3 regions of the Bacillus silvicola genome follow, and region 3 is predicted to be linked to each of the others. Evidence: predicted binding sites of a transcription regulator. Region 3 holds the regulator's gene; each other region holds the start of a gene.
What was found. Region 3 encodes LexA, which represses DNA repair genes until DNA is damaged. Its sites were predicted from a motif close to CGAACATATGTTCG; they were not measured.
Positions count from the first base shown of each region.

Region 1: recN (DNA repair protein RecN) is a predicted target of LexA. The motif match lies at 4,302-4,315, and genes of this name have one in related genera.
Region 2: addB (helicase-exonuclease AddAB subunit AddB) is a predicted target of LexA. The motif match lies at 2,215-2,228, and genes of this name have one in related genera.

Region 1 is NZ_JBNGVC010000012.1:1,127,658-1,135,969, forward strand. It holds gene spo0A (sporulation transcription factor Spo0A) at 1-741, opposite strand, end outside; gene spoIVB (SpoIVB peptidase) at 1,029-2,321, opposite strand; gene recN (DNA repair protein RecN) at 2,439-4,178, opposite strand; gene argR (arginine repressor ArgR) at 4,449-4,898, opposite strand; gene ACP6L7_RS17745 (TlyA family RNA methyltransferase) at 5,041-5,880, opposite strand; gene dxs (1-deoxy-D-xylulose-5-phosphate synthase) at 5,884-7,776, opposite strand; gene ispA ((2E,6E)-farnesyl diphosphate synthase) at 8,085-8,312, opposite strand, start outside.
Region 2 is NZ_JBNGVC010000013.1:36,630-44,941, reverse strand. It holds gene ACP6L7_RS22320 (DUF4306 domain-containing protein) at 6-602, shown strand; gene ACP6L7_RS22315 (TVP38/TMEM64 family protein) at 923-1,516, shown strand; gene lepB (signal peptidase I) at 1,573-2,136, shown strand; gene addB (helicase-exonuclease AddAB subunit AddB) at 2,254-5,769, shown strand; gene addA (helicase-exonuclease AddAB subunit AddA) at 5,766-8,312, shown strand, end outside.
Region 3 is NZ_JBNGVC010000012.1:585,675-593,986, forward strand. It holds gene phnE (phosphonate ABC transporter, permease protein PhnE) at 1-508, opposite strand, end outside; gene phnC (phosphonate ABC transporter ATP-binding protein) at 505-1,278, opposite strand; gene ACP6L7_RS14870 (phosphate/phosphite/phosphonate ABC transporter substrate-binding protein) at 1,374-2,312, opposite strand; gene ACP6L7_RS14875 (bifunctional metallophosphatase/5'-nucleotidase) at 2,492-4,081, shown strand; gene ACP6L7_RS14880 (DUF896 domain-containing protein) at 4,122-4,361, opposite strand; gene ACP6L7_RS14885 (YneB family resolvase-like protein) at 4,407-5,063, opposite strand; gene lexA (transcriptional repressor LexA) at 5,205-5,825, shown strand; gene ACP6L7_RS14895 (DUF4097 family beta strand repeat-containing protein) at 5,929-6,732, opposite strand; gene ACP6L7_RS14900 (DUF1700 domain-containing protein) at 6,733-7,275, opposite strand; gene ACP6L7_RS14905 (PadR family transcriptional regulator) at 7,268-7,591, opposite strand; gene ACP6L7_RS14910 (ABC transporter ATP-binding protein) at 7,819-8,312, opposite strand, start outside.

The DNA of each region.
Region 1 (8,312 bases), 540 kb from region 3:
GGAATTCGTAGGTTTTGCTTTTGACATCGATACAGTATAACCAAATAAGGACGAAATAGAATCAATATTCCCACGGCTCCAAGCCACTTCAATTGCGTGACGGATTGCGCGCTCGACACGACTTGCTGTTGTATTATATTTCTTTGCGATATCTGGATATAATACTTTCGTAATAGATCCTAGTAATTCGATATCATTGTACACCATAGAGATTGCTTCTCGTAAGTACATGTACCCTTTAATATGAGCGGGTACACCAATTTCATGAATGATACTTGTAATACTCGCATCTAAGTTTTTCGGTTTTCCATCGATCGTTGTTGCTGATCGGAAAGATGGTAATGGACGTTTAATGGTAGCATTTGCTTTACCACTCACTTGACGAATATGACTCGTTAAATTCTCCATATCAAATGGTTTTAATATGAAATATGATGCACCTAAATCAACCGCTTTTTTCGTCACATCTTCTTGTCCAAACGCTGTCAACATAATAACGCTAGGTTGTCTTAACCTTTCAATATGTCGCATTTTCTCTAGCACAGCTAGACCATCTAAATGTGGCATAATAATGTCTAAAACGAGTACATCAGGCTGCTTGTCTGTCAATAAGTTTAAACATTCTTGACCATTGTAAGCAGTTCCGATTACTTCCATATCATCCTGAGCAGCAACATAGCTCTCTAGCATTGATACCAATTCTTTATTATCATCCACAAGACATACTTTAATTTTCTCCACAGTTTTTCCTCCCTTACCGAATCGATTCTTCCGACATGTGTAAGCTTCTAGGCTACATGAATTGTTCGACAATTGTGTGAAAATTCCCTTTTAAAGTTTCTTACTTTCCGATAAAAACACAAAAAAATATATTTATCGCCCATTTACTTTCTTTCGCAACACATTCCATCATAGAATTACAACGAAACGTTCAACCCTTTTCTTATATTTTACAACAAAAAACAGCTCTTGCGGAGCTTTTACAAAATTTCAACGAATTTTTCAATAGAAAAGCGAGCTAATATGCATTAGCTCGCTTTTTTCTCTTGATCATAAATATTAATTCCAGCCTCATGTAACATCCATTCAATATGAACACCGTATCCTGACGTTGGATCATTTACAAATACATGTGTAACAGCACCAATTACTTTCCCATTTTGTACAATCGGACTTCCACTCATCCCTTGTACAATACCACCCGTTTTTGCTAGTAAACGTTTGTCTGTCACTTTTATAACCATACCTTTTGTAGCTGGGAACTTTTGCGGTACCGTACTAACAACTTCAATATCAAACGCCTCAACTTTATCTTGATCAATAACTGTTAATATTTTCGCTGGTCCTTCTTTTACTTGATGGGATAATGCGATAGGCATTGCTTTATCCATTATGCCGTTTGTCATATTTGTATTTAATTTCCCGAAAATACCATACGGGCTATTTACTGTAATATTACCAATCACTTCACGATCCGGTGAAAATCTTGCTAATTTTTCTCCTGGATTCCCGTGACTCCCTCTTTCAATAGAGGTTACGGTCGAGCGCATAATTTGTCCATCTTCTACTTGAATTGGTTTTTTTGTATCATTATCAGAAATGACATGACCAAGTGCCCCGTATTTCATGGAATCCGGATGAACAAATGTCATTGTTCCAATTCCAGCTGCCGAGTCACGAATATATAAACCAATACGATAAGACGATTCCCCGCTGTCTTTTTGTGGTGTTAACTTAGTGCGAATGTATTTTCCATCTCTTAGCAAAACAAGATTAAGCGGTTCACCTGTTTCTCCACTATTATGAATAAATGGTGCTACATCACTCATTCTTTCAATTGTTTTCCCATTAATTGCAGTAATCATATCCCCAATCTGTACACCAGCTGTTTCACCAGGAGATACTTTACCCTTTTCAGTTTGAATTAAATGATGGCCTACAACAAGTACACCTTTTGTGTTCAATTTCACACCAATCGATTGTCCACCGGGGATAACTTTAAAATCTTTCAATACTTTTACATTTACTTTTTTCACTGGAAAACCAGCGAGTTGAAACACCATATCAGCTTCACCATTTTGGTGAGAATTCACCATAAGCTCTTGTTCATTTGAACTTACTGTAAATACATTACGATTTGTAGATGAAGCCTTAAAAACTGGTAATGATGCTATTTCTGATTGTTGTCCTTCAAAAACAACAAGTTGTTTCGGGGATGAAATAAACGTTCGAAGCGGTTTAAAACATCCAATAAAAACTAAAGAAACAAGGAGACAAAGACCTATTATTTTTCGAAATCTTTCTAATTTCAATTTGTTCACTCTCCTCGCTCCTACCCCACATTCAGCCTCTTGGCTTCACTTTTTAATCTCTCCTTGCAGTGCTTTATTTATAACCGGAAGAATTAAGAAATCATCATTTGAGAAAAAAGCTATCCATTACTGGATAGCCTCTGCTGTCTGTTTGAAATGATGTGCTTGCGTAAGTAACTCTTTCGCATGTTCTGTCGTTAAATCTGTAATTTCTACACCAGAAATCATCCGAGCAATTTCTGTTACTTTTTCATCCGTACTTAGCACCGTAACAGATGTAATCGTCCGATCATTCGCCACTTGTTTTCTAATAAATAAATGCGAGTCCGCCATTGAAGCTACCTGAGGTAAGTGCGTAATACAAAGTACTTGCGAGTTTACCGATACACGATAGATTTTTTCCGCAATAGCCTGTGCAACCCGACCACTCACACCTGTATCCACTTCATCAAAAATAACTGAAGCAACACCTTGATGCTTAGAAAAAATACTTTTTAAAGCCAAAATAATACGAGATAACTCTCCGCCAGAAGCAACCTTTGAAAGCGGCTTTAACGGTTCACCAGGGTTCGTTGAAATATAAAACTCCACGTGATCATAGCCATCCGCCGTAAGTTTCACCGGTGTTCCTTCTACAAGAGGTTCTTCTGCATTTCCTTCCCTCTTCATTATTCTCACTTCAAATTTCGTTTTTTCCATATATAATTCTTTTAATTCTTGATGAATAGCGTTTGTAAGATGGTCTGCCAGTTCATGACGCATATCACTTAACAACGTTGCTTCTTTTAAAATAACACTTTCTAATTCCTTTAGCTGCTTTCTCGTCGTTTCAATATGTACGTCTTTATTTTCAATTGTAAAAATTTCTTGTTCAATTTTATCAGCATACGCTAAAATCTCTTCTACAGTATTTCCATACTTTCTCTTTAACATACGGATTTCATTCAACCTTGTTTCAATTTCATCTAAACGTTTCGGATCATATTCCATCATATCTAACTTTTCTCTAAGCTGATATGCAACTTCTTCTAATAAGTAATAGCTATTTGCAATTGAATCATGGTTTTCTTGATACGCCTCATCTAAATGCGTAATACTCTCCATTTGGCTCATTGCATTCCTTACATGATCTAACCCTTGGCTGTCCCCACTCAACGAACGATACGCATCCCCTAACGCTTTATAAATCTTTTCAAAATTGGATATTTTCAATCGTTCCTCAGTCAATTCATATTCTTCATCCATTTTTAAATCTGCCTTACGAATTTCTTCATGTTGGAATTGAATTAAATCTAGACGATGAGCCATTTGTTGTTCATTTTCACTTAAAGATTTCAACTGTTTTTTTAATTTTTCATAGTCTCCGTATACGTTCTGATATATGTCTAATTGCTTAACAATACGATCTCCATCAAAATGATCTAGCATAAACATATGACGCTCTTCATTCATTAAATCTTGCGTTTCATGCTGTCCATGTATATCAACAAGCGTTTTTCCAATCTCTTTTAATATACTAAGTGTAACAAGCTTCCCATTTACACGGCATACACTTTTTCCGTTCGCAGCGATATCACGTTTCAAAATAATCATGCCGTCTTCTATTTCTATATCTAATTCTTCTGCCTTTGCAATACACGGATGCTTATCATCTTCTACATAAAATAAACCCTCTATTTCAGCCTTTTCTGTTCCATATCGAACAAACTCCGCTGAACCACGGCCGCCAACAAGCAAACTAATCGCATCAATAATAATCGATTTTCCGGCTCCTGTTTCACCACTTAAAACGGTTAAACCTTTTTGAAAAGAAATATTTAATGCCTCAATAATAGCAAAGTTTCTGATCGATAATTCCGATAACAATGCCCCATTCACCTCGTTATAAACTAATCCCCTACTAAGGGCTTTTTTTAAGTACTCTTCATTCAAATAGTTATACTGTATGTTTATATGTATAAATTACTCATCTAACCCGCTCCATTGTACCAAACATTTGTTTTACGGGTCAATCCACCTATTTTCTAACTTTATTTAAAGAAAATATTATATTGCATTTAATAATTCATATTTTAACCAATAAAAATATCTTGTTTACTTTCCACTTTACAGAGGAAAGTAAACAAGATTTTTTTGTTACAGCATATTTAAGAAACGATCAGAGACAACACCTGTATCTTCAGGTGTACGGCAAATAATTAAGCAAGTATCATCACCACAAATGGTTCCGATAATCTCATCCCACTCTAAATGATCAATAAGTGCCCCAAGTGAATGAGCGTTACCAGGCAATGTTTTTAGCACAAGCATATGTCCTGCCGTGTCTAATTTTACAAATGAATCCACTAGATTTCGTTTTAATTTTTGCAACGGGTTAAATCGTTGATCTGCTGGTAAGCTATATTTATAGCGTCCATCATGTAATGGCACCTTAACTAAGTGCAGTTCTTTAATATCGCGCGATACTGTTGCTTGCGTTACATTAAATCCCTCATTACGTAAAATATCAACTAGTTCATCTTGTGTTTCAATTTCTTTGTTCGCAATAATTTCCCTGATTTTAATATGGCGCTGACCTTTATTCATACATTTGCACCTCACACTATCTCTTACCATAGTTTAAACATTGGTATACTTCACTTATTTATGTTAACGTATAATTCGTTTCTTGTACACAATTGTTTTTACAATCATTATACAATTACAACAAAAAGAGGAACAACATATGTTATTCCCCTTTCCCTTTTTGTTTTAGAACGTCATGTGCTTCTGTAACAACTTGCTCAATAGAAACCGGCGAATGGTTTTCGCCATTCTCACGCTCTCCATGCCATTTTAGATGGATTAAAAATTCAATATTACCATCCCCGCCCGTAATTGGCGAGAATGTTAAACCTTCGACATCATAGCCTTCCTTCAGAGCAAAATCGACAATCATTTCCACGACAGCTTCATGTACTTTTCTATCACGAACAATGCCTTTTTTCCCAACTTGTTCTCGTCCAGCTTCAAACTGCGGTTTAATTAATGCAGCTACGTCACCATTTAACATAAGCATTGTTTTTAAAACCGGCAATATTAGCTTTAATGATATAAATGAAACATCGATACTTGCAAACTGAGGTAAACCGCGCTCTAAGTCTGCCGGTGTCACGTAACGGAAGTTCGTTCGTTCCATCACAACAACACGCTCATCTTGACGCAATTTCCACGCAAGTTGATTATAGCCTACATCTAATGCATAAGATAACTTCGCTCCATTTTGAAGCGCACAATCTGTAAAGCCACCAGTTGATGAACCAATATCTATCATAACTTTATCTTGTAAATCAAGTTGAAATGTCTCTAATGCCTTTTCAAGTTTATAACCACCACGGCTTACATATGGCATAACTTGCCCTTTCACCGTAATCTCTGTATCTTGTGAGATTTTCTCTCCTGGCTTATCGAGTCTCATTTCATTCGCATATACGAGCCCTGCCATAACAGCACGTTTAGCCTTCTCGCGCGTTTCTATAAGTCCTCGCTCTACTAATAGTACATCTACTCTTTCTTTTTTTACGCTCATTTGTTACGCCCTTTTTTGTTTTGATGGAATCATTGTATGAATACGGTCTACAACAGCATCTGTCGTTAAACCAATTTCTTCTAATAATTTTGTTACACTACCATGCTCTATGAAACGGTCTGGAATACCCATTCTTTCAATTAATGCACTGTGGTATCCATTTTCAGATGCAAATTCAACTACTCCTGTTCCAAAACCTCCGATTAAACACGCTTCTTCAATCGTTAAAATCGGTATATTTTTCCCTAAAAGCTCATGTAAATATGCTTCATCCATTGGTTTAATAAAGCGAGCATTCACTACTTTGACTGAAACTCCAGCCTTTTCAAGACGCTCAGCTGCTTCCATTGCCATCGGGATTGTCGTACCAAACGTTAAAATTGCTGCTTGTGTGCCTTCTTTTAACGTTTCCCATGAACCAATTGGAATCGCCTTTAATTCTTCATCCATATGAACGCCAAGTCCATTACCGCGCGCATAACGCAAAGCAATCGGTCCATCTTCATATTGCATCGCCGTATAAACTAAATGTTGACCTTCATTTTCATCTTTCGGCATCATAAGCACCATATTCGGCAAGTGACGTAAAAACGCGATGTCAAATACCCCTTGATGCGTTTCACCGTCTGCTCCTACTAATCCAGAGCGATCTATTCCAATGAAAACATTTAAATTTTGACGACAAATATCATGAACAACTTGGTCATATGCTCTTTGTAAAAATGTTGAATAAATTGCTAAGAATGGCTTCATCCCTTGTGTTGCCATACCAGCCGCCATTGTTGTAGCATGCTGTTCCGCAATACCTACATCAATCATGCGATCCGGAAATTCTTTTTGGAATTTCTCAAGTTTCGATCCAACAGGCATTGCAGGCGTAATTGCAACGATACGTTCATCCGTTCTTGCTAGATTAAGTACAGTATCACTAACAACAGCACTCCATGCTGGTGCAACTTCCTTCGGTTTAACGAAGTCACCTGACTCGATTTTATACGGTCCTGTTCCATGCCAAGTTCCAATAACGTCACTCTCAGCTGGTTTATAACCTTTTCCTTTTTTCGTAATTACATGAACAAGTACTGGGCCTTTTGTTTTCTTTGCATATTGCAACGTTTCGAATAACTTTTCATAATCATGCCCATCGACCGGACCTAAATATGTAAAGCCTAATTCTTCAAAAAAGACGCCTGATACTAGTAAATATTTTAGACTATCCTTTATTTTCTCTGCTGTCGCAGCAACTTTCCCGCCAACTGCTGGGATTTTCTTCAATATATACTCTAATTCATCTTTTACCCAATGGTACTTCCCTGCGGTACGTAAACGACCAAGTACATTATGAAGCGCACCGACGTTTGGTGCAATTGACATTTCATTGTCATTCAAAATAACAATCATGTCCGTTTTTTCATGACCAATATGGTTTAATGCCTCTAAAGCCATTCCGCCTGTTAATGCACCATCGCCAATGATTGGTATAACGTATTCTTCCGTTTTCTTTAAATCACGCGCTAGAGCCATTCCCATTGCAGCAGATAATGACGTCGAACTATGACCAGTTTCCCAAACATCATGCTCACTCTCGCAGCGTTTTGGGAAACCACATAGACCTTGGTATTGCCTTAATGTGCCGAATTCTTTCGCACGCCCTGTTAAAATTTTATGTACATAGGATTGATGTCCTACATCCCATAAAAACTTATCTTTCGGACTATCAAATAATTTATGCAGAGCAATTGTGAGTTCTACTACACCTAAATTAGGTGCAATATGTCCACCTGTTTGAGAGAGCTCTTCAATTAAAAATTTACGAATATCCTCACTCAATCCCTCTAGTTCGCTAATAGACATATCTTTCAAAAAACTAGGGTTTTGAATTTGCGTTAGATCCACACGGATCACTCACTTTCATTTCATAATCTGTCAACATGTCAAATATTATAAGAAATATTTACACAACACAAGAAATTCTCTTTCTATTCTTTTTATCTTGTCCTGCTTTCAGAAAACACTTCCATTTTTTTCACTTATCATATTATACATCATATTTCTTTACGCGATGAAAAAAATAGCCGCTAACACGAAGTGATAACGGCAATGTAATCTACATATATTTTTGCCAATAACAAGAAAAGAAAAACCTTTTCCTACATTTATATCATAAAATGATGAATGACTCAACAAATGAAAACGCTGTTATATTAGTTATTACGTTTTGCGATCAAATCACAAATAGATAGTAAATATTCATCTTGTAATTGCAAGGAGCTAATAGAATCTTTTGCTTTTGCAATTTTTTCCTCTAAAATAGATTTTGCTCTATCTACAGTAAATAACGTCGTATATGTACTCTTTTCATTAGAAACATCACTACCAATCGGTTTTCCAATCTCTTCTTCGATGCCTTCTACATCCAAAATATCATCTCT
Region 2 (8,312 bases), on a different contig from region 3:
ATGGTATGTTGAAAAGGACTATGTTATTTTGGGCGCAATATATTCTTGTTTTGCCTATATTATTTCTTACCTTTATGTTTACTGGTTTCGTTGGTAGTCAGTTAATGATAGGTGCTGATAAACAACATTTTATTTTTACGCCTCAAAATGCAACAGAATATAGTCAAATTAGTGAAGTTGATAAATTGCTATTTGCTTTTTCAATTCAGCCAGTTGTCACCATAGTATTTCTGCTATCGATTGTGTACGTACTGACACTTATTGTCTTTCAAATTATTGAATGTAAGAAGAAAAGAAAGATATTACATAGTTTGCAATATATGATTCTTATACCAATTTTTATTTACTTGTGCTTAGGGATAATGCAATTTTCCGCAGTTAGTTTAACTTGGATAGATAATTGGAAAGATTATCTTATATTCACTCCTAGTACGATAACTGATGAGCAAGATATATATACGATTGATAAGTTTTTATACAAATTTCGAATGCTACCTATTCCGAGTACAGTATTAATACTATCTTTCTTATATTTATTAATACTTATCGTGATTGATAGTATACGCTTACTAAAAAAGTTTCTTGTAAGAACTAGTCATTAGAAAAAGAGGATTGTTTGAAGGTATAACAATTATTTGTCACTACTCATTTCTACCTGTATGGAAATACGGATTGATACTTCTGTAGTTCCTTCTTTTTCATAATATGTAACCGTTAAGTTATAACCTGTGCGTGGTGTCTAAATTATTCTCATGTTCTGTCGAATATTGAAAGATTATCATAGCATAATAATGAAGGAATTCTAGCGGAAGATATGGAAACTTAATAATTACATCTCCATATGTCATATCTACCATTTCCTCTTTCATATAAGCGATGATACAGTAGAGGTAGTAATTAGAGTAAAGGGGTAATGTGTAGAATGGATTTTCAGACAATCAAAGAATATTTTTCACCAGAAAATATGGATCACATTGTTGAAAGTTATAAAGCGTTCGGGCCGCTTCTTGGTATTGGTTTACCGATGATAGAGGCGCTTATTCCAGCATTGCCTCTCATTGTGTTTGTACTGGCGAATGCTGTTGCATTTGGTTTTTGGTTCGGTTTTCTTTATTCGTGGCTTGGATCAGTAATTGGTGCAATGCTTGTATTTTTCATCATTCGTAGCTTTGGAAGAACGCGTTTCTTTTCTTTTGTAAATAAACATGAGAGAGTGCGAAAGGCGATGGGATGGATTGAAAGAAAAGGGTTTGCGCCAATCTTTGTCATATTCTGTTTTCCGTTCACACCATCTGCGCTTATAAACGTTGTAGCTGGTTTGTCTCGCATTAGCGTAAAACAATTTGGACTAGCGTTAGCATTCGGAAAGCTTGTTATGATTTTTATTTTAACGTATATCGGTCATGATTTAATGTCGTTTATTCATAAACCGGTAAAATCCGTTATTGTAGCAATTGGTATTTTTATTTTATGGTATGTAGGTAAAAAAATTGAAGTAAAGTTAGAACTACATTAGGAAAAGTCTTCTTTATAAAGAAAAGCTTCATTATTAAAGGGCGAGGGGAGAAGCGAATGAAGAAAACTTTGAAAAAAGAAGGGCTAGAGTGGATAAGAACAATTTTAATTGGTGTACTATTAGCTGTATTTTTTCGAACGTTTTTCTTTTCAACGTACGTTGTAGAGGGGAAGTCAATGATGCCGACATTGCAAGATGGCAATATGCTCGTTGTAAATAAGGTGAGTTATCAAGTAGGGGACTTGAATCGATTTGATGTTGTTGTGTTTCATGCGAATAAAAAAGAGGACTATGTAAAACGAATTATCGGTTTACCTGGGGATCATATCGAATATAAGCATGATAAACTATATATAAATGGACAATTCGTAGATGAACCTTATTTAGAGAAGTATAAGAAAGAGATAAATGGACGACAACTAACAGGTGATTTTAAACTAGAAGAGTTAACGAAAGAAAAGTCGGTACCACCTGGATATATTTTTGTAGTAGGTGATAATCGCCTCGGGAGCTGGGATAGTAGGCACTTTGGATTTGTAAAAGCTGATACAGTTGTCGGTAAAGTTGATTTACGATATTGGCCGATTAAAGAGGTGCAAACGAATTTTTCAAAAGGTTGATATAATTAAGTAAAAGTATAGAAAAAGACAAACAACTCAGTTTGTCTTTTTTCGTGTCCTATAATACAATTATGGTAGCAAACTAACGTTCGTTATGTAAGTGAAAGGTGGGATTACATGTCACTTCGATTTGTGATTGGTAGAGCTGGAAGTGGAAAAAGTACACTTTGTTTACACGAAGTGCAAGAAGAGTTAAAGCAGCGCCCAAGAGGGAAAACAATATTATATCTTGTGCCAGAACAGATGACATTCCAAACGCAACAGGCGTTAATTGGGAGTGAAGAGGTAAGAGGTTCTATTCGGGCACAAGTTTTTAGTTTTTCGCGATTAGCGTGGAAGGTGCTGCAAGAAGTTGGCGGAGCGAGTCGTCTTCATATTGATGAAGCGGGCGTGCATATGTTACTTCGTAAAATTGTAGAGTCCCGTAAAGATGGATTATCGGTGTTCCAAAAAGCAGCGGAGCAAAACGGTTTCTTTGAACATCTTGGTAGTATGATTGCGGAGTTTAAACGTTACAATGTGACGCCATCTAACGTATATGAAATGTGGCAACAATTAGATGCGCATAGCAGTAGTGCAGAGCAAAAGCTGCTAGCGAATAAAGTGTATGATTTACAGTTATTATATGATGATTTTGAACGTGCTTTAATCGGAAAGTATTTAGATTCAGAAGATTACTTACAATTATTAATTGAGAAGCTTTCAGAATCTGAATATGTAAAAGGCGCGGAAATTTATATAGATGGATTCCATTCATTTTCCCCTCAAGAGCTAGAAATTGTTAGAGGGCTAATGAGATTAGGAACTAGAATCACAATCACATTGACAATAGATGAAAAAACGTTAGCGCAGCCAGTGAATGAACTAGATTTATTTTATGAAACGACGTTAACGTATGAACGAATAAAGCAAGTAGCTCGTGAAGAGAAAATAGAAATTGAAAAAACAATTCCGTTGATGGAGCAGCCGCGTTTTCATTCTCCGGCATTAGCTCATTTAGAAGCCCATTATGAAGCGCGTCCGAATGAAAAATTTAACGGTGAAGCAAGTGTAACGATTAGTACAGCAGCTAATTTACGAGCTGAAGTAGAAGGTGTTGCTCGTGAAATTAGAAGACTTGTGGCGGATGAAGACTATCGTTACCGAGATATCGCAGTCCTTCTTCGTAACGGAGAAAGTTATTACGACGTAATGCGAACGTTATTTACAGATTATAATATCCCGCATTTCATCGATGAAAAACGCCCAATGTCACATCATCCGCTAGTAGAATGTATTCGTTCTGCACTCGAGATTATTAGCGGGAATTGGCGTTATGATGCAGTATTCCGCTGCGTGAAAACAGAGCTTTTATATCCATTAGATGTAAGAAAAGAAGCGATGCGCGAAGAGATGGATGAGTTTGAAAACTACTGTTTAGCGTACGGTGTACAAGGGAAGAGATGGACTTCAGAAGATCCGTGGATGTATCGCCGCTATCGTTCTCTTGATGATGCGAGCGAAATGATAACAGACAGTGAGCGTGAAATGGAAGAGAAAATAAATCAACTTCGTGACGTTGTAAGAACGCCAGTTATTCGTATGCAAAAAAGGCTGAAGCGTGCTGGAACAGTTATGCAAATGTGCGAAGCGGTATATTTATTTTTAGAGGAGCTTGACGTTCCGAAAAAACTAGAAGAATTACGTGTTCGTGCAGAAGAAAGTGGAGATTTCTTATTTGCGACAGACCATGAGCAAGTATGGGAAGAAGTGATGAGCCTTCTTGATACGTTTGTAGAGATGCTTGGTGAGGAGAAGATGTCACTATCTATGTTCACGGACGTTATGTCGACAGGTCTTGAGGCGCTTCAATTTGCGAACATTCCGCCGTCACTAGATCAAGTGTTAATTGCTAATATTGATCGTTCTAGATTATCAAATATTAAAGCGACATTCGTTATTGGAGTGAATGAAGGCGTTATTCCAGCAGCACCTATGGATGAAGGGATGCTGTCTGATGAGGAAAGAGAAGTTCTTGGCGCGGCAGGAATTGAATTAGCGCCAACGACGAGACAAACTTTATTAGAAGAACAGTTTGTTATGTATCAAATGGTAACGAGAGCATCTGAGAAATTATACATTTCATGCCCGCTTGCAGATGAAGAAGGGAAGACGTTACTTGCTTCTAGTTTTATTAAAAAAATAAAAAGAATGTTCCCTGATGTGAAAGAATCATTTATTACAAATGACGTAAATGACTTATCACGTTCGGAACAAATTTCATACGTAGCAACGCCAGAAGTGACATTGTCTTATGTCATGCAGCAGCTGCAAACATGGAAGCAATACGGATTTGAAGGTAATTTAGACTTTTGGTGGGATGTATATAATTTCTACGTTACTTCAGATGAATGGAAACAAAAAAGTAGCCGCGTGTTATCAAGTTTATTCTACCGAAATCGTGCACAGAAACTAAGTACAGCGGTAAGTAGAGATTTATACGGAGATACAATTAAGGGAAGCGTTTCTCGTATGGAATTATTTAACCGTTGTGCGTACGCTCATTTCGCACAGCACGGTTTATCGCTAAGAGAGCGTGATATTTTCAAACTTGATGCGCCAGATATCGGTGAACTATTCCATGCAGCGCTGAAAAGAATTGCAGACAGGTTATTACGTGAAAACCGTACTTGGGCAGATTTATCAATAAAAGAGTGTGAGCATCTTTCTACTTTAGTAATAGAAGAAATTGCACCATTATTACAAAGACAAATTTTATTAAGTTCAAACCGTCATTTCTATTTAAAACAAAAACTACAACAAATCATATTCCGTACATCACTCATTCTTCGTGAACATGCGAAGTCTAGCGGTTTTGTACCAGTTGATTTAGAAGTACCGTTTGGTATGGGCGGGACTGGATCTCTTCCGCCAATGGAATTTGCGTTGCCAAATGGTGTGAAGATGGAAGTAGTGGGCCGTATTGACCGTGTTGATAAGGCAGAAGATGAGAGTGGTACGTTCCTTCGTATTATTGACTATAAATCAAGTTCGAAAGCGTTAGATTTAACAGAAGTGTATTACGGACTAGCGCTTCAAATGTTAACGTATTTGGATGTTGTTACTTCAAATGCACATACGTGGATGAAAAAGGGCGGCACTGCATCACCGGCGGGTGTATTGTATTTCCATATTCATAACCCGATTGTTGAGATGAAAGGCGATGCATCTGAAGAAGAAATTGAGAAAGAAATTTTAAAGAAATTTAAAATGAAAGGGCTCGTACTAGGAGATGCTGATGTTGTTCGTTTAATGGATAATAAACTTTCAACAGGAAGCTCTGATATTATTTCTGCTGGTCTGAAAAAAGATGGTAGTTTTAGTGCGCGTTCTAGCATTGCAAGTGAACAAGAGTTTAATGTACTTCAAAAATATGTACACCACTCGTTTGAAAATATCGGAAAAGACATCACAGAAGGTGTTATCGATATTGCTCCTTACAAAAAGGGGAATAAAGCGGCTTGTACGTTCTGTAACTTTAAATCTGTTTGTCAGTTTGATGAATCACTTGAAGATAACCAATTCCGTACGTTAAAAGATATGAAAGATAGCGAAGCAATGGAGAAAATTAGAGAGGAGGTTGGCGAAGAATGATAGAAAATTGGCCTGAAAAACCAGAAGGTAGTCAATGGACAGATGACCAGTGGAAAGCGGTTGTAGCGAATGGACGTGATATTTTAGTCGCAGCAGCAGCTGGATCTGGGAAAACAGCAGTATTAGTTGAACGTATTATTAAAAAGATTATAAGTGAGGAAAATCCAGTCGATGTCGACCGCCTGCTCGTTGTAACATTTACGAATGCAGCGGCGCAAGAAATGAAAAATCGAATTGGAGAAGCGTTAGAAAAAGTATTAATTGATGGGCCAGGTTCACAGCATATAAGAAAGCAGCTTAGCTTATTAAATAAAGCTTCCATTTCAACAATCCATTCATTTTGTTTACAAGTGATTAGAGGATACTACTACATGCTTGATGTCGATCCTCGTTTCCGTATTGCGAACCAAACAGAAAATGAATTGTTAAAAGAAGAAGTGCTAGATGACATATTAGAAGAAGAGTATGGAATCGAAGATAATAGTATTTTCTTTGAATTAGTTGATCGTTATACGAGTGACCGTAGTGACGATGACCTACAACGAATGATTTTAGCGCTTCATACAGAATCAAGAGCGCATCCAAACCCGGAAAAATGGCTTGATAAATTAGTAGAAGCATACGATGTTGAAGGAAAGACGATTGAAGATTTAGTGTACGCTTCTTACTTATTAGAAGATGTGAAATTCCAGCTGGAAACAGCGGAACAGCATATTCGTAAAGCGACTGAACTCGCAATGCTTCCTGACGGTCCGGCGCCTCGCGTTGAAACGTTACAAGCGGATTTAGCTTTACTTGGAATGTTATCCTCAGCAGCTCGTGGGTCGTGGACAAGCGTTTATGAAGCGATGCAAAACGTATCGTGGCAAACGCTAAAGCGTATTAAGAAAAGTGATTACAACGAAGATGTTGTAAAACAAGTAGATTCTCTTCGTAATAAAGCGAAAGATGAAGTAAAGAAATTACAAGAAGAACTATTTAGCCGCAGACCTGAAAGTTTCTTACGAGATTTTCAAGATATGCATCCTGTATTAGAAAAACTCGTGAAGCTTGTAAAAGTATTTACAGAGCGTTTCCAAGCGATTAAGCGTGATAAAGGAATGGTTGATTTCACAGATTTAGAGCATTTCTGTTTACAAATTTTAAGCGAGCAAAGTGAAGACGGTGAAATGAAGCCTTCAGCAGTAGCGCTGCAATATCGTAATAAATTCGCTGAAGTACTAGTCGATGAATATCAAGATACGAATTTCGTACAAGAATCCATTATTAAATTCGTAACGAAAGACTCTGAGAGTGAAGGAAACTTGTTCATGGTAGGTGACGTGAAGCAGTCAATTTATCGTTTCCGACTAGCAGAACCAGGACTGTTTTTAGGGAAATACAAACGATTCACACAAGAAGGATCGGGCGGTGGAATGAAGATTGACTTAGCGAAAAACTTCCGTAGCCGTCATGAAGTGTTAGCAGGTACGAACTTTATCTTCAAACAAATTATGGGCGAAGAAGTCGGAGAAATCGACTATGATGCTGACGCTGAATTAAAGCTAGGTGCTAGCTATCCAGAAGGTGAAGATGTAGCGGCTGAATTACTATGCATTCAGCAAACAGAAGAAGAAGTGCTAGACGGTGAAGAAGGTGCAGAAGTAGAAAAAGCACAGCTTGAAGCTCGTCTTATGGCGCAGCGTATTAAAGCAATGGTCGATTCAGGTTATGAAGTGTATGATCGTAAAACTGATAGTATGCGCCAAGTACAATACCGTGATTTCGTTATTTTACTTCGCTCCATGCCGTGGGCGCCGCAAATTATGGAAGAGTTAAAGCTGCAAGGAATTCCGGTATATGCTGACCTTGCGACTGGTTACTTTGAAGCGACAGAAGTAAATATTATGATGAACGTATTCCGCGTTATCGATAATCCGATGCAAGATATTCCGCTTGCAGCTGTACTTCGTTCACCGATCGTTGGACTAAATGACGAAGAACTTGCAACGCTTCGTGCTCATGGAAAGAAAGGTTCATTTTATGAAGTGATGAGTTCATTCTTAAAAGGAGCACCGCTTGAAGAAGAACAAGAACTGCATGATAAATTAGAGTGGTTTTATAACTTACTGCAAGGGTGGCGTGAATTTGCGCGTCAACAATCACTTTCCGATTTAATTTGGAAAGTGTACGGTGAGACAGGCTATTACGACTTTGTCGGCGGTTTACCAGCCGGAAAGCAAAGACAGGCAAACTTACGCGTACTATATGACCGCGCGAGACAATATGAAGCAACATCGTTTAGAGGATTATTCCGCTTCTTACGTTTTATTGAGCGTATTTTAGAACGCGGAGATGATATGGGAACGGCGAGAGCTCTTGGAGAACAAGAAGACGTTGTTCGTATTATGACGATTCATAAAAGTAAAGGGCTAGAGTTCCCAGTCGTATTTGTAGCTGGACTTGGTCGCCGTTTTAATACACAAGATTTAATGAAACGCTTCTTACTTCATAAAGATTTCGGTTTCGGTTCACAATTTATCGATCCTCGTAAACGAATTAAA
Region 3 (8,312 bases):
GACCTGGATCAATTGATTCAATTGACTCATACAATAATTTCGCTACGAGTCCAACCGAGAAACAAGTAAGAGCCAAAATACCTGGAAGTGGTCCTATTCCAAAAATCGCTACAAAAATAGCCGCTAATAATAAATCTGGTATTGTTCGTATAAAATTTAAAATCAATCGAGCTGGACTGTACAAAAGTACACTAGTAAATACATTACTTGCGGCAAATAGTGCAAGTGGAATGGCTAAAATCGCCCCTAAAGTCGTTCCAATAATCGCCATACGTATTGTATCTAACATTGCTGTTGTAATAATTTGAAAATAACTCCAATCTGGCGGCACCATTTCCTTCAATAAATCCATCATATTTGGAAAACCCACTACTAGTTTTGAAAATGATGCGTCGACCTGTACACTACTACCCCACAACAGTAAAATAACTAGAATAACCGTTAACATATGTTTCAATTTACTCGGCGGCTTCGGTATCGATTTCGAATATATCGTCACTTCATTCATTTTGCTGCCACCCCTAATAATGCGCTTTTCTGAGCTACGTCCCCATAAATTTCAGCGAATTTTTCATCCATTGCCGCTTCTACTAATCCATCAAAAACAATTTCACCAGCATGTAATCCGATAATACGAGTAGCATATTGCCTCGCTAAATCAATAGAATGTAAATTTACAATTGTCGTAATTCCGAAATCTTCATTAATTTTCTTCAAATCATCCATTACTTGCTTTGTTGTCAGTGGATCTAACGAAGCAACAGGCTCATCTGCCAATATGATTTTTGCTTCTTGTGCCAATGCTCTAGCAATTGATACACGTTGCTGTTGTCCCCCTGATAATTCATCAGCTCGTGCATATGCTTTTTCTGAGATATTCACTCTATTCAACGCCTGGAATGCAAGCTCCACATCTTCTTTCGGAAACAGACCTAACGTTGTACGCAATGTAGAATGATATCCAACCCGCCCAGCTAATACATTCTTCAGTACCGTTGATCGCTTCACAAGATTAAAGCTTTGAAAAATCATACCAATATCTCGGCGCATGCGTCGTAATCCTTTTCCTTTTGCAGCAGTAATAGACTCCCCTTCAATAATAATTTCACCTTCTGTGATCTCATGAAGGCGATTTACCGACCTGAGAAGTGTAGATTTTCCAGCCCCGGATAGCCCGACCATTACAACAAACTCACCTTTTTGAATTTTCAAGTTTATATTATTCAATCCTTTTGTACCATTCGGATACACTTTGGAAACATTTCGAAACTCTATCACACATCTTACCTACCTTCTATGTATTATCAATAACTGAAAAACGGCAAACTAACTGAAATTACACACTTTCCAGTTAGTCGCCATTTCCATATGTATTATTGCGTTTTCACTTTCTTTCCATATTCACGAACGATATCAAATTTACTATCATCAGATTTAACATATCCTTCATGTGAGTATACTTCTTTAATGATTTTGTGCCCTTCCTCATTCTTTCCTATTTCAATGAAAGCATCTTGTAATTTCTTGCTCCACTCTGCATCTAAATCAGAGCGTACAGAAATCGTATCGTTTGGAATTTTCTCCGTAAATTTTACTATTTTCGTTTGATCGAATATATTCGGATAATCTTTTTTCACAATATTGCGAGCATCTTGGAATACAACAGCTGCATCTACATCACCATTTAAAAGAGCAATAAGTGACTGATCATGACCTTTTAATGTAACAGGTTTCACATCTTTCAACGGATCGATTCCCTCTTTTAACAACACCGCTGCCGGCCATACGTAGCCTGCTGATGATGTAACATCTTGATAGCCAATTTTTTTACCTTTTAAATCTTTTACACTATTAATATTAGAATCTTTCTTAACAACAAACTCTGATTTATAAACATCTACTAAATCCTTTGTGGGAGCTCCGGTTTCATCATCCACCCCAAAACGTTGCGCCTGTAAAATTACGTTTGCAGCCTTTTTCTCATGTGCTAACACATACGCTGTTGGAGGTAAAAAGCCTACATCTACTTGCTTAGATGCCATCGCTTCTACAATTGTATTGTAATTCGTTGAAATACTAACTTTTACCGGAATGTTTAATTTATCACTTAATAGCTTTTCCAATGGTTTTGCCTTCGCCTCTAACGTATCTGCATTTTGAGAAGGAACAAATTGAACATTTAGCGTCTTCGGTACATAACCTTTTTTCGTATCTTCATTTTTACTTGCACTTGATTCCTTCGTTCCACATCCACTTAATAATCCCGCTGCTAGTACAACTGTTGTACTCATTGCAAAAACTTTTTTCAACATGTTAATGCCTCCATTTTTCGTTGTTATAAAATACCCTTCCATAAACATGAAGAAATATATCACACATTTTTACAAATAATTGCTTATTTACAGAATCTTTACACATTCTATACATTCACATTAAAATTCTTTTCATATATTTGATATGATTAATTGAAAGATAACAATAGAAAAGGTGAATGATGTTGAATCAAAATCAAATTGTAACTTTAAATATTTTATTAACAAGTGATATACATGGTACTGTTTATCCAATTCACTACCAAGATAATTCCAAAGCAGAAATTGGTTTAGCTAAAATTTCTACTCTTATAAAAAAAGAACGTTCTAAAAATAAAAACGTTCTTTTAATCGATAACGGGGACTTTATTCAAGGAACTCCATTTACTTATCATTACGCTACATACGAACAGGATAAGAAAAACCCAATGTCCTTATTAGCAAACCACTTAAGTTACGATGCTGCCGTTATCGGGAATCATGAATTTAATTATGGAATGGATATATTAAATCATGCTGTAGATACTGCAAACTTCCCGTACCTATCAGCAAACATTTTAGATAAAAACATAAAAGAACCTTATTTCGGGAAACCATATATAATAAAACGTATCGAATCAAATATGAAAATTGCTATTTTGGGGGTAACAACGTATTACATCCCAAATTGGGAACAAGCCCATCACATTAAAGATTTACTATTTGAAGACGCATTCGAAACTACAGGAAAATGGGTTTCTTACATCCGCGAACATGAAAAACCAGATTTACTAGTCGTAGCCTATCACGGAGGATTTGAACGTGATTTACAGACCGGAGTACCAACTGAAGTGTTAACAGGCGAAAACCAAGGATATGCAATATGTCATGAAATTGAAGGTATAGATATTTTATTAACAGGCCACCAACACCGAGAAATTTCTCACACAACGGCTAACGGTGTAACAATTTTACAGACTGGATGTAATGGGCAATCAGTTGGAAAAATAACCGTAACCTTCGAAAGAATGGAACAGAAGTGGGTAAAAAAAGAAAGTTATTCAGAGTTGTTGACGGTGCAAGGAATTGAGGCAGATCCAGATGTTCTCTCATTAGTATCTGATTATGAAGAGAATACACAAAAATGGCTTGATCAACCTATCGGAATCATTCATGGGGACATGCAAATTTCAGATGTTATGCAAACTCGTTTGCAAGACCATCCATTTATTGAATTTATAAATAAAATACAAATGGATATAGCTAACGTTTCAATTTCTTGTACAAGCTTATTCCATAATACATCTCCAGGTTTCCCGAAATATGTAACAATGCGTGACATCGTTTCTAATTATATTTATCCAAATACATTAAAAGTAATTAGAATAACTGGAGCGGACATAAAAGATGCCCTTGAACTCTCTGCTTCTTATTTCACATTAAATATAGATGGAACTATCATCGTAAACCCTGCCTACATAGAACCAAAGCCGCAACACTATAATTACGATATGTGGGAAGGAATTTCGTATGTATTAAACATTTCCAAACCAATTGGCGAGAGAGTAGAATCTTTACAGTATAAAGGCGCTTCTCTTAATATGAATGAAGAATATGACGTTGTTATGAATAATTATCGTGCAAGCGGTGGCGGGAACTTCTTTATGTTTCAAAATAAGCCAGTAATAAAAGACATACCAACAGATATGTCTGAACTTATCGCTAACTATATATTGAAGCATAAAAGGATAGAAGCAACGAAAAATGACAACTGGAAAGTTATTAAATAACGATTTTAACAAATAAAAAAAGATGGGCTGCGCCCATCTTTTAATTTAATTTTGCATTATCTTGCTTTTTTAAAGCTTTTAATTTCGTCGGTGTAACATCCGTTCCTTCTTCGTTAACGACTTTAATTCCTTTTAATTCGTTTAACATATTTTGACGAAATCCTTTTAAATATTGTTCACGTAGCGATTGGCGCTCACGTTGTTCTTCTTCAGTTAAGCCTTCAGCTTTTGCTTTTTTCGCTAAGAAGTTAATGCGTTCAATGAGTTCTTGACTCGGCATCTCGAATCCCCCTTCTACTCAAAACTGATTATTATCATACAATAGTTAGTCCTCTTTATCAAGCAATTGCTTTGTATATTCTACATACCTTCGATGTACAGTTGCTTTTGAAACATCATGACCAAAACCACGAAGTGTTGCTGCAATTTCTTCAAAAGTTAATTCATTCCGGCGTAAACGTACAATTTCCTCAATTGGTACTTCTTTTTTCTCACGTCCTATACTTAAATGACGATTTTTCAAATTATTCTCTGGACGAAATCCTTTCTCTACCGCCCTTTGCATACCACGTTTAATTTTTAAATTGTGAATCTTTCTTTGATACTCTTCAACAATCCCAATTATATCTAGCACCATCGAATCAGAGTCAGAGAGTTCTAATTCTCCATTATGCGTATGCGTATATACTTTTATTCCCTCTTTATGTAAACAGTGCATTAATGCAATTTTCGCATTCCCTCTACCAAGACGCGTTTCATCTTGTATTAGAAGTACATCAACTTGTTCATCGCGAATTGTATCTAGCACTTCTAATATGCCATCACGTTCAATTGTATAACCGCTAGCCTGCTCCTCAATCACCTTTGTAACATTCATTTGATAACGCTCAGCTAAATGCAATAATTCATCTTTTTGACGCAATAATGATGTTTCCTGCGCTTCTTTTGTTGTGCTTACACGTGCATAAATAATTGCATTCATTTTGAACCCTTCTTTCTCACTATATTTTCCTTATAGTGTATCATAAATTCGCATTTCGTTCGAACTTATGTTTGTAGAATGTTTTTTCGCATGTTATACTTAATAATAAGAAAAATGAAAGAAAACGAGGTGTTAGAAAACATGGAAAAGTTAACGAAACGCCAGCAAGACATTCTCGACTTTATTAAGCTAAAAGTACAAGAAAAAGGATATCCACCTTCCGTACGCGAAATCGGTCAAGCAGTCGGCCTCGCTTCTAGTTCTACAGTGCACGGACATTTATCACGACTAGAAGAAAAAGGATATATTCGACGCGATCCAACAAAACCACGCGCAATTGAAATTTTAGGTGACAACCGAATGGAAACAGAAACACAATCTGTTATTCAAGTTCCAATCGTCGGAAAGGTTACTGCCGGTTTACCGATTACAGCAGTCGAAAGTGTAGAAGATCACTTCCCACTTCCAGCTAGTATTGTTGCTGGAGCAGATCAAGTGTTTATGTTACGCATTTCTGGAGATAGCATGATTGAAGCTGGTATCTTTGATGGTGATTTAGTTGTTGTTCGCCAGCAACAGTCTGCATACAACGGTGAAATTGTAGTTGCTTTAACAGAAGATAACGAAGCAACTGTTAAACGTTTCTACAAAGAAAAAGACCACTTCCGTCTACAACCGGAAAACTCTTCTCTAGAACCTATCATTTTAAAACAAGTGTCAGTTATCGGAAAAGTAATTGGCGTATATCGTGATTTACATTAAAAATAATAAAAAGAAGATAATCCCCTTATTTATATAGGGCATTATCTTCTTTTTATATTTTGATAGATTTCCGTTCACTCAAAAGAATGCATTACCTTAATTATCAACGCGTTTCAATAGTAACATCTCCAGCAGCTGTTTTACCGCTAATTTTTTTACTCCCATTACCAATTGTTATATTTTGATTTTCTTCATTAAAAATTGTCACGTCTCCAGCAGCACTTTGCCCCGTTATAACTGCATCTTGTGGTTTTTCCAACAAAGTAATATCTACATCGCCAGCAGTTGAACTTGCCTCTGCATCATATTTAGGATCATGATCCATAATATTTACATCCCCGCTAGCCGTTTTTGCTGTTACTTTCCCTATTACTTTTTTAAAGCTCACCTCACCAGCTTTTGTAGATCCCTCCACACTCTTAGCTGTTACATGTTTCAAATCTACTTCTCCAGCGAGTGTTCCAACACTTACGCGATCACTTTTCACATCACTTATTTCTACTTGTCCAGCGGATGAATTCACTTTTATCCCTTGGTAAGAACGTTCAGGCACAAGTATAGTCACTGTAGGCGTTTGAAAATTGAAAGTGAAAAATGAAAAATCAAATGAGACACCTTTCTCTATTTCTCCTTTAATTTTTAATGTGTCACCATCCTCCACAATACGAATCTCTTGCTTACGTAAATCACCTGATTGCTTTACATAAAAAGTGGAATCAGGTGATTTTTGGACAATGATATCCCCAGCATCTAACTTAACTTCTATATTTTTTAGTGTTTCGTTTTTAATTACTTCTTCTTTATCGCCTTTTTCTGCAGTTTTTACTGCCTTTTCATATGTTTGTGAAATTCCTATTACCCCAATAATGATACAAGCGATAGCTACTAATAATACTTTTTTCATCATCTACTCCCCTTTTATCATTTTGAAGTTCCATATTACATATCGTACACACAATCTTTTAAACCACTTCGTACTATAATAAGCTGCAATACATAACAACAAACCTACTCCAACAAACGTTATACTAACGAAAAGATCCAACCATATAAACGTACCCATGAATATTTTTATAATAACGAAAAATGGTGTCACTACACTAGCAATTCCACCGACCCAAAAGGAAAATATAAAAGCTATAATTGCAACTAACGGGCCTAACACAATAATAAAATTAAACAAACTAAGTCCAACCACTGCCATGACAGCTCTTGTTACATTTGAAGTCGACGGATCTTTTTTCATTTCATCAAATCGATACATCGCAAGTAAGTCTTTCGCAATTACTTTCGGAGAGCCAAGACCCTTTATTATTTCTGATTCAGTTTTCCCCTCTTCTATCCCAAACTGAAAGTGCTCTTCATAATCGAATAAAATATCTTGTCTCTCTTCTTCTGGTAACTTCCTAAGATAACTTGATAATTCTTTAAGAAACCGTTCTTTACTCATCCCATTCCACCCCTTCAATAATTTCTTGAACACCTTTAGCAAAATCGCGCCACTCTGTTACTAATAAAGTAAGTTGCCTCTCTCCTTGCTCTGTTAGTTGATAATATTTACGGGGCGGTCCTTCCGTGGATTCTTTTAAATATGTTTGAAAATATTCCTCTTTCGTTAAACGACGTAATAGCGGATATACAGAACCTTCCGATATTAAAAATTTATTTGAAATTTGCTGAACAAGTTCATAACCATAACTATCTTTACGTTTCACAAGTGCCAAAACACATAGTTCTAACACACCTTTTTTAAATTGAGCGCTCAAGGACAATCCCCCTTTCTTATTTTAGTACTGTTCAGTACACAGTACCTGATTTATCCATAATATACCGCTCAGTACTATTTATTGCAAGGTACCAAATTATATTTATTTCCTAAATTTAGAAAACGCACAAATAAAAGCACGAATAAGATCCTGTTGTAGGTGATCATTATTCGTGCTTCTATTCGATTTGAACTATATTAACACAGAACTTCATTCAGCTTTCTCCTCTAAGAACTAACTTCTACTTGTTTACCTAATAAATTACGAAATACCCCTTTCCTCTCTCGAGCTAGTTGGTTAAACGCTCCTTGTTGAACGACCTCCCCTTTATCTAATACGATAACCTGATCAGCGTTACGTATCGTTGATAAGCGATGGGCAATTACAATAATAGTCATTTGACCCTTTAACTTTTCTAATGCACTTTGAATTAACGCTTCGTTTTCTGTATCTAACGAACTTGTTGCCTCATCTAAAACTAAAATAGAGGGTTTTCTTAAAATTGCTCGTGCCAAAACTAACCGTTGCCTTTCCCCACCCGAAAGCCTAACTCCTCTGTCCCCAATAAAAGTATCAAGCCCGTTTGGAAGCGTTCGTACAAATTCAGCAGCAGCAGCAAAATCTAATGCAGACCAAATCTGTTCTTCACTTGCATTCGGCTCAATCATCAATAAATTTTCTCTTATGCTTGCATTAAATAAGAATGGATCCTGCTGAACAT